One region of the Paenibacillus sp. FSL K6-1230 genome, then DNA from elsewhere that is predicted to be linked to it. Evidence: predicted binding sites of a transcription regulator. Region 1 holds the regulator's gene; the other holds the start of a gene.
What was found. Region 1 encodes Rex, which represses fermentation and respiration genes when NADH is low (regulators of the CRP and FNR family bind a similar motif). Its sites were predicted from a motif close to TTGTGAAATATTTCACAA; they were not measured.

Region 1 (4,127 bases):
AAATAAATAAGAGAGAGTTCGCGACACCCAAGGAGGACCTGATCACAGCTGCACAGATGATTGTCTGGCTCACGATGACGGAGACCGGCGATGATGAAGAGCTGAACCTTAGCAGTCGAGGAGGGGACTTCTGGGAGACGGTAGCAAGTGATTCGGATTCCTGTCTTGGCCGATCCTGTCCTTGGTTCCGTAAATGCTTCTACCATCGTGCTCGCCACGAAGCAGGTACAGCAGATGTCATCGTAACGAACCACTCCAAGCTCTTCACGGATGTGAAGGCCAGTCATCAGCTGTTGCCCAGCTATGAGCATCTGATCATTGATGAAGCGCACCATTTGGAAGAGGTAGCAGGCAAGCACCTGGGACTTCATATGAAATATTTCACATTTATTCATCCGTTGACCCGACTATTCAAGGATAGTAAGACAGGTCAATTGCCAGCGCTACGGCAAATGCTGAATCAATCCGGTATGGAACAGGCCACTGGCTGGTCTTCCACGATTGACAGCATGTATGGTGAGGCTGTGGAGGCGAAGGAAGCATGGGATAAGCTGAGCGAGATGCTATTCGCAATGCTGCCTGAGCGCTCGGATGCCTCGCCGGGAGAGAGTGGGCAATTCTCGTCACGCCTGAAGCCATCTGACAAGCCCAAGGGCTGGTCAGATGCTGGGGCACTGGAGCAGCAGATCTATTTGATCCTCGGCGAGCTCATTCGTCAAGGAGACAGGCTACTACAGGAAGTGGAGGATGAGCTGGAGGATTTCGGCACAGAGAGCCTCATGATTGATCTGAAGGGACTGTTCAAGGATCTGGCTGGCTTCCGTGAGAATCTACGCTTCTTCATGAAAATGGAGGATGAGACTACGGTATACTGGCTGGAGGCAAGCGGTCAGTTCCGCAGTAAATCCCTGCAATTTTATGCAGTTCCGGTGGATGTCAGTCGTCAGCTGAAGGAGATGTTTTTTGATAAGAAGAGCAGTGTGGTATTAACTTCTGCGACACTCTCGGTCGACAAATCCTTTCAGTACATGATAGACCAATTAGGGCTACAGGAAGCGGCTGACACCGGCAGGCTTCTTACGTCGATGCTGCCATCTCCTTTCAATTACAGAGAGCAGGCACTTCTCGTCATCCCACGGGATTTTCCAAGTGTCAAGGGTAGCATCGGTGATGAGTTGTTCGTAAGTACGCTGGTGCAGTCCCTGAGTAAGGCAGCTCAGGCAACCAAAGGAAGAATGCTTGTGCTGTTCACTTCCTATCGTATGCTTCGGCAGGTGCATGAGCCGCTCAAAGAATCGCTGGCAGCCAGTGACATTACGGTGCTCGGTCAGGGTGTAGACAGTGGAAGTCGTTCGAGGTTAACTCGCAGATTTCAGGAGGCCAAGTCGGCCGTATTGCTAGGTACAAGCAGCTTCTGGGAAGGGGTCGATATTCCTGGGGATGCACTGACCTGCCTTGCCATCGTTCGTCTGCCATTCCAGCCGCCCAATCAGCCGTTATTGGAGGCCAAGAGTGAGCTGCTGCGTCAGCAGAACAAGAATCCATTCATGCAGCTATCCGTGCCGCAGGCTGTCATACGGTTCAAGCAGGGCTTTGGTCGTCTGGTCAGAACAGGACAGGATCGTGGCGTGGTCATTCTCTATGATACGCGAGTGCTGGAGTCATATTACGGGAAGCATTTCCTGTATTCACTTCCAGGACCCAAGATGGAGCATATGCCAACTACGCAGATGGTTCCGCGAATCGCGGATTGGCTTCATGAGCCGGTACAAGGATAAATTTTGTTCAAATTAGAATGTAAAGTTATACAGACCGTTGTGACTAGGAGGAGCAAGTATGAAATCGGATAAAATCTCGGAAGCCGTCGTTCGTAGGCTCCCTGTTTACCTAAGATATTTGAATGAGCTGCAAAAGCGTGAAATCTCTACGGTGTCCTCGCAGGAACTGGGCCAGAAGCTGGATCTGAATCCGGCCCAGATCCGCAAGGATCTTGCGTATTTTGGTGACTTTGGACGAAAGGGCATTGGCTATGATGTCACCTATCTGATTGAGATTATTCGTCATATACTCAAAATCGATCAGCAGATTAACGTAGCTTTGGTTGGGGCAGGTAATCTCGGGCAAGCGTTGTCCAACTATAATGCATATCTGAAGGACAATATGAAGATTGTAGCCGTATTCGATGCTCTACCTACCAAGGTTGGAACGAAGATTAACACGCTGCAGGTACAGCCTATGGAAGAGCTGAAGGAGACGGTTGAGCGGCTAAATATCCGAATCGGGATTATTACTGTGCCGGATTTTGAAGCACAACGTGTTGCTGATCTGATGATTGACAGCGGCATCGAAGCTATCCTGAACTTTGCGCCTACGATCCTCAAGGCTCCACGGCACATTCGTATTCACGCGACAGATTTTACGACAGATTTGCTGAGCCTGGCTTATTATTTGGAGGATGGAAAGGAAGAGAAGGAACATGACAAGCAATAAATGGATGATCAAAAACGGACATTTTGCAGTGAACGGGCAAGATGCTGGTGTCATTGAAGGCTGTATGATTATAGAGGATAGCCGAATTACATATATCGGACCGACCATCCCCGATGGAGAAGAGAATACTCCTGTTGTCGATGGCAAAGGCCTGCTGTTCCTTCCTGGACTTGTGAATACACATGGTCATGCGGCTATGTCGTTGCTGCGTGGTTATGGAGATGATATGGTGCTACAACAATGGCTGCAGGAAAAAATGTGGCCCATGGAGGGGAAATTCACCTCTACGGATGTATATTGGGGTACCTCCCTGTCGGTGCTTGAGATGCTTAAGGGAGGTACGACGACATTCCTGGACATGTATGATCACATGGATGAGGTCGCCAAAGTCGCTGAGCAGTCCGGTATTCGTGCCTGTCTGATGCGTGGAGCCATCGGTCTATGTTCAGAGGAAGAGCAGCGGATGAAGCTTAATGAAGCGGTTGCTTTTGCAAAAAATTGGCATGGCAAGGCGGACGGACGCATTACAACGATGATGTCTCCGCACTCTCCTTATACATGTCCACCAGCCTTCATCGAGCAGTTCGTTCAGGCTGCTCATGATCTGAACCTTCCGCTCCACACACACATGTCAGAGACGCTCGCAGAAGTAGAGCAGAATGTAAGAGAGTATGGTGCACGTCCAGTAGAGCATCTTCAGAAGCTTGGTTTCTTCTCCAGACCATCGCTGGTCGCCCATGCTGTTCATTTGAACGACGAGGAGGTTCAGGTGCTTGCACAGTATGACGTGGGTGTGTCTCACAATCCAGGCAGCAACCTGAAGCTGGCAAGCGGTGTAGCCAGAGTGCCAGATCTACTTCGTGCAGGCGTCAAGGTGTCCTTGGGCACGGACGGACCAGCCAGCAATAACAATCTGGATATGTTCGAGGAAATGCGTCTGGCTGCGCTTATTCATAAAGGTGTGTCTGGCGATCCTACAGCCGTACCGGCAGCTGAGGCGTTGCGGATGACGACAGAGTACGGTGCAGTTTCGATTGGGCTGAAGGAAGTAGGAGTCTTGGCAGCGGGCAACAAGGCAGACTTTATTGCGCTGGACATGGATCAGCCACATTTCCTGCCTCGTACGGATCTCATCTCGCATGCAGTCTATTCTGCGAGTGCCAAGGACGTTGTGCATGTGTGGGTAGATGGCAAGCAAGTGCTTAAGGATGGAAGCTGCCTCACACTGGATGAGGAGCGAATTCGTTATGAAGCCCAGGCAGCGTTCGAGGGGCTGCTGGCGCGCTAATCTATTTTTTATCCGGAAAGGAAGTTCGGGTTGAAGAACAAGAGGAAATGGCTCACAGGCATCATTCTGGTCCTGCTGTGGCTGTTCGCAGGCATCTATGCTTATTACTCCTATGTTACACAGGACCAGCGTGTCGAGCGCAATGCAGCAGTGGAGAAGGCACGGCAGGATGCGAAGATCGTGTCTGTAAATAATTCATGGAAATCTGTCTGGGATTCCATCTACTGGGTCGTTGAGGGCACGAATGCCGACAGTCAGCAGGTGATGGTATGGGTTCCATTCGAGCCGGTGGAGAACGCACCTGATACGGTAAAACAGGATGCTTCCGTCCATACCGAGCTATTGAATG
Region 2 (4,127 bases), 220 kb from region 1:
ATCGAGCCGCTCAAACTTGCGTTCGAGAAGGGCTCCCATCGCCATTGAATCCTGGGTACCGAAGCGGCAAAATTGCGAGCCGACACAGGTCTTGACTGTACGAAGCGATTTGGCATACGCATAGCCGGAAGGCATATCCAGCTCTTCCCATACCTTCGGCAGATCCTCTTTCTTCACGCCGATCAAATCCAAACGTTGACCGCCAGTCACCTTAACTACCTTCACATCATATTTAAGTGATACATCGGCAATTTTCTTCAAATCTTCTGGTGTTGTGACCCCACCGTACATTCTTGGTACGACAGTATAGGTTCCGTCTTTCTGAATATTGGCACTCATACGTTCGTTTACGAAACGCGACTCTGCTTCATCTTCGTGGGTATCTGGATTAATCATGCCGAGGTAGTAGTTAAGCGCCGGTCTACACTTCGAGCATCCTTCAGGCTGGGACCAGCCCAGTACATTCATGACCTCACGCGATGTAGTCAGCCCTTTGGCCTTAATCTCAGCTACAATCTCATCGCGGCTCAATGATGTACAGCTACAGATGCCTTGCTTGGCAGCACTTTCGAAGCCATCACCAAGCACATATTGCAGGATTTGCTCCACCATCGGCTTACAGCCACCACATGAACGGGTAGCTCCTGTACAAGCCTTGATTTCATCTACTGTAGTCAGTCCTTGGTCTGTAATAGCCTCTACGATTGCCAGCTTGGTCACACCGTTACAACCGCACACAATCTCATCATCAGGCATGGTAGCTACCGAAGCCGAAGCTGCTTTGTGTCCAGCGCATCCGGTTCCCATAATGGAGCCGTAGATCTCATCATTCATCTCTGTTCCTTGACGCACGAGCTTCTGCAGATTAGCCGACTCCGTCACGTCCCCGAACAATACCGCTCCGACAATTACATTATTGCGCAGCAACACTTTTTTGTAGGTACGTTTCCATTCATCCTTCGCAGTAATTACGGTATGCTCTGGGGTATCCAGGAACTCACCTGCTGAGAAGACGTCCACCCCGGAAATCTTCAGCTTCGTGGATACGACAGATCCTTCATAGGCTTGAGTCTCTGCACCACACAAATGCTTCGCCAACACTGCACCTTGCTCAAAGAGCGGTGCTACCAGACCGTAGCATACACCACGGTGCTCTGTGCATTCGCCTACCGCGTACACATCTGGGAGAGAGGTTCTCATGTAGTCATCCACGACGATCCCGCGATTCACGTTCATTCCACTTGCTACAGCTACGTCTGTATTCGGCTTGATCCCTACGGCCATGACAACCAGATCGGCCTCAAGCTCACTATTGTCACTGAAGCGCAGTCCTGTCACCCGTTCGTCACCAGTCAGTTCTACAGTCTGTTTACCCATTGCAAATTTGATACCCTGACGCTCAAGCTCTGCCTTCAGCATCAAGGAAGCAGCAGGGTCCAGCTGACGCTCCATCAGATCTTCCATCAGATGCACAACGGTCACGTCCATGCCCAGGTTTACAAGCCCCTTCGCCGCTTCCAGACCAAGCAATCCACCACCGATTACCGCTGCCTTGCGATAGGTCCCTGCTGCCTCAATCATTTGTCTACAGTCAGCCACGTCACGGAAGCCAATGACGCCTTCACGCTCGATCCCCGGAATCGGGAGCATGAATGGCTTCGAGCCGGTTGCGATAATCACTTTGTCATAGGCCAGTGTCTGACCCTTGTCTGTAGAGATGGTCTTGGCTTCGGCATCAATCTTCACTACGGTAGTATCCGTGTGAAGCTGGATACCGTTATCCTTGTACCAGTCCCAGTCGTTCAGAATGATATCCTCAACCGTCTTGCTTCCTTCCAATACGTAAGACAACATGATCCGGTTATAGTTAGGGTACGGCTCGCTACCGAACACGTGCAGGTCATATTCACCGCCCAGCTTGATGATCTGTTCTAATGTACCCACTCCAGCCATCCCGTTCCCAATCAGTACCAGTTGCTCTCGTCTCTTGCTCATACTGTAGCCCTCCTTAGCAATGCCCAGCCTGTCTGCTGCTCTCTCTTATGGACTGACAATGCCTGATATCTTATAGTTCAATTTTAAAATAGATAAAATTTTAACTTTGTGATTTTGGTCACAAATATTGTACTTTTTTTCACTTCAATTTTTTGTGAAAAATGTCGCATTTTTCATGAGTTGCTCGAACTGTTCAGTTCCGCTGAGAACGTATAAATTCTATGATCTTAACAAAAAAAAGAAGGCCCCCCATTTTGAACTCAGGTTACCTTCTTTTATGCTACCTACAACTTGTCATTCTTCATTTACTTTACTTGTCTACTGTACCCAATCCTCAGCCCATGATTGAATCTGATCCATAACTGGACGCAGTGCCTGGCCTTTAGGCGTAAGCTCATATTCGATACGAACCGGAGTCTCTGGGTATACATGTCTGATGAGGATCCCTTCGCTCTCGAGGTCCTTCATCCGCTCCGATAGCATCTTGTCACTCATGCTGGGAATTTGATTCGATATATCCTTGAACCGCTTAGGCCCATCCATTAGCGTCCGAATGATCAGACCATTCCAGCGCTTCCCCAAGAATGAGAAGGCTGTCTCAAAGCGGGGACACAAATGGGTTGGATGATTGTCCATAATTTTATTCACCTCTTTGACAGGTCTGTTGTTAACTTTCAATTAGTTAGTATATTTCAGTTTAGCATATTTTCATCAAATTGAAAATGACCTGGTCCCAATTAATTGTAGGACATTGCTGTAGGGCATGAAAATAACGAAAGACAGGCGATTCCCGGAGTCGCCTGTCTTTCACCGTATCATTACAGTAGCATGCATGTATCCGTCAAAGGCTGCCTGATGGGAGGTACACCGTTGATCAAGCTACACCTTCCTGCGGGTCGCATCCTACTCTTCCGGACGCTCTACGAAAACACATGTGGAAATGTCATACGAGTACCTCGCCAAAAGGGCGAACCGGTTCGCTGCGTCCATAAGTTTGCTGCGGGTGATGCACAGGGTACGTCCAGCGAATGCCGTTGGCAATAACCTTCAGAATCTCGGGGTGATAGAACGTTGGATACGTCTCGTGCCCTGGCCGGAAATAGAAGATCTTGCCTGCCCCACGCCGGAAAGTACAACCACTGCGGAATACTTCGCCTCCAGCAAAATTACTAATAAACACCAGCTCATCCGGAGTAGGAATATCGAAGAATTCGCCATACATCTCTTCCTGCTCCAGAATAATCTTCGCATCAATGCCCTCTGCAATCGGATGCGAGGGATTTACTGACCACAGGATTTCCTGCTCGCCAGCTACTCTCCATTTCAGATCACAGCTGGTGCCCATCAAGGCCTTGAACGGCTTGGAGAAGTGCCCGGAATGCAGCACCACGAAGCCCATGCCTTCCTGCACCTTGCGAACCACCTTGGCGACAACCTCGTCACTTACCCGATCATGAGCCATATGCCCCCACCAGATCAATACATCCGTAGAATTCAGCACTTCATCCGTTAGCCCATGTTCCGGTTGGTCCAATGTTGCTGTACGGATTGCGAAGCCTTCTCCCCCAAGCCCCGCAGCGAGTGCATTATGCAATCCATCGGGATAGACACGCTGCACGGCATCGTGTATTTTCTCATGAACAAATTCATTCCAGATGGTTACGTTAATCATAACTTATCCCCCTAAATATTGCCCCTGTTGTCTCCCAAGCTGTTATACCCACCACATCTCGCCTAACGGTTCATTCATGAGCACCTGCTTCAGATTGTGAACCGCCTTGGTGAAGCCTTCCTCGATGGACATCAGTCCATCTTCATGCTCAATGCTGACAACATAATCATAGCCTACAAGACGAAGCGCGCTCAGGATATCCGCCCACGTCTTGATGTCATGCCCAAATCCTACTGTACGGAACTGCCACGCACGCTCCAGCATATTGGTGTACGGCTGCATATCTGTCAGGCCGTATTTGTTGACATTCACTGGATCAATGACGGTATCCTTGGCGTGGAAATGATGAATCGCTCCTTCGCGGCCAAGAATTTGTACAGCCTGAACCGGGTCAATTCCCTGCCACCACATATGGCTTGGGTCGAGATTGGCACCAATCACTTCTCCTGCAGCTTCCCGC

Region 2: the regulator Rex is predicted to act here: its motif matches at 2,148-2,165, upstream of nirB (nitrite reductase large subunit NirB).

What each region holds. Positions count from the first base shown of each region.
Region 1 covers NZ_JBBOCK010000001.1:3,549,393-3,553,519, reverse strand. The annotation lists gene dinG (ATP-dependent DNA helicase DinG) at 1-1,778, shown strand, start outside; gene MKX74_RS15535 (redox-sensing transcriptional repressor Rex) at 1,837-2,490, shown strand; gene MKX74_RS15530 (amidohydrolase) at 2,477-3,778, shown strand; gene MKX74_RS15525 (cell wall elongation regulator TseB-like domain-containing protein) at 3,809-4,127, shown strand, end outside.
Region 2 covers NZ_JBBOCK010000001.1:3,769,804-3,773,930, forward strand. The annotation lists gene nirB (nitrite reductase large subunit NirB) at 1-1,995, opposite strand, end outside; gene MKX74_RS16640 (winged helix-turn-helix transcriptional regulator) at 2,314-2,631, opposite strand; gene MKX74_RS16645 (ThuA domain-containing protein) at 2,939-3,667, opposite strand; gene MKX74_RS16650 (sugar phosphate isomerase/epimerase family protein) at 3,710-4,127, opposite strand, start outside.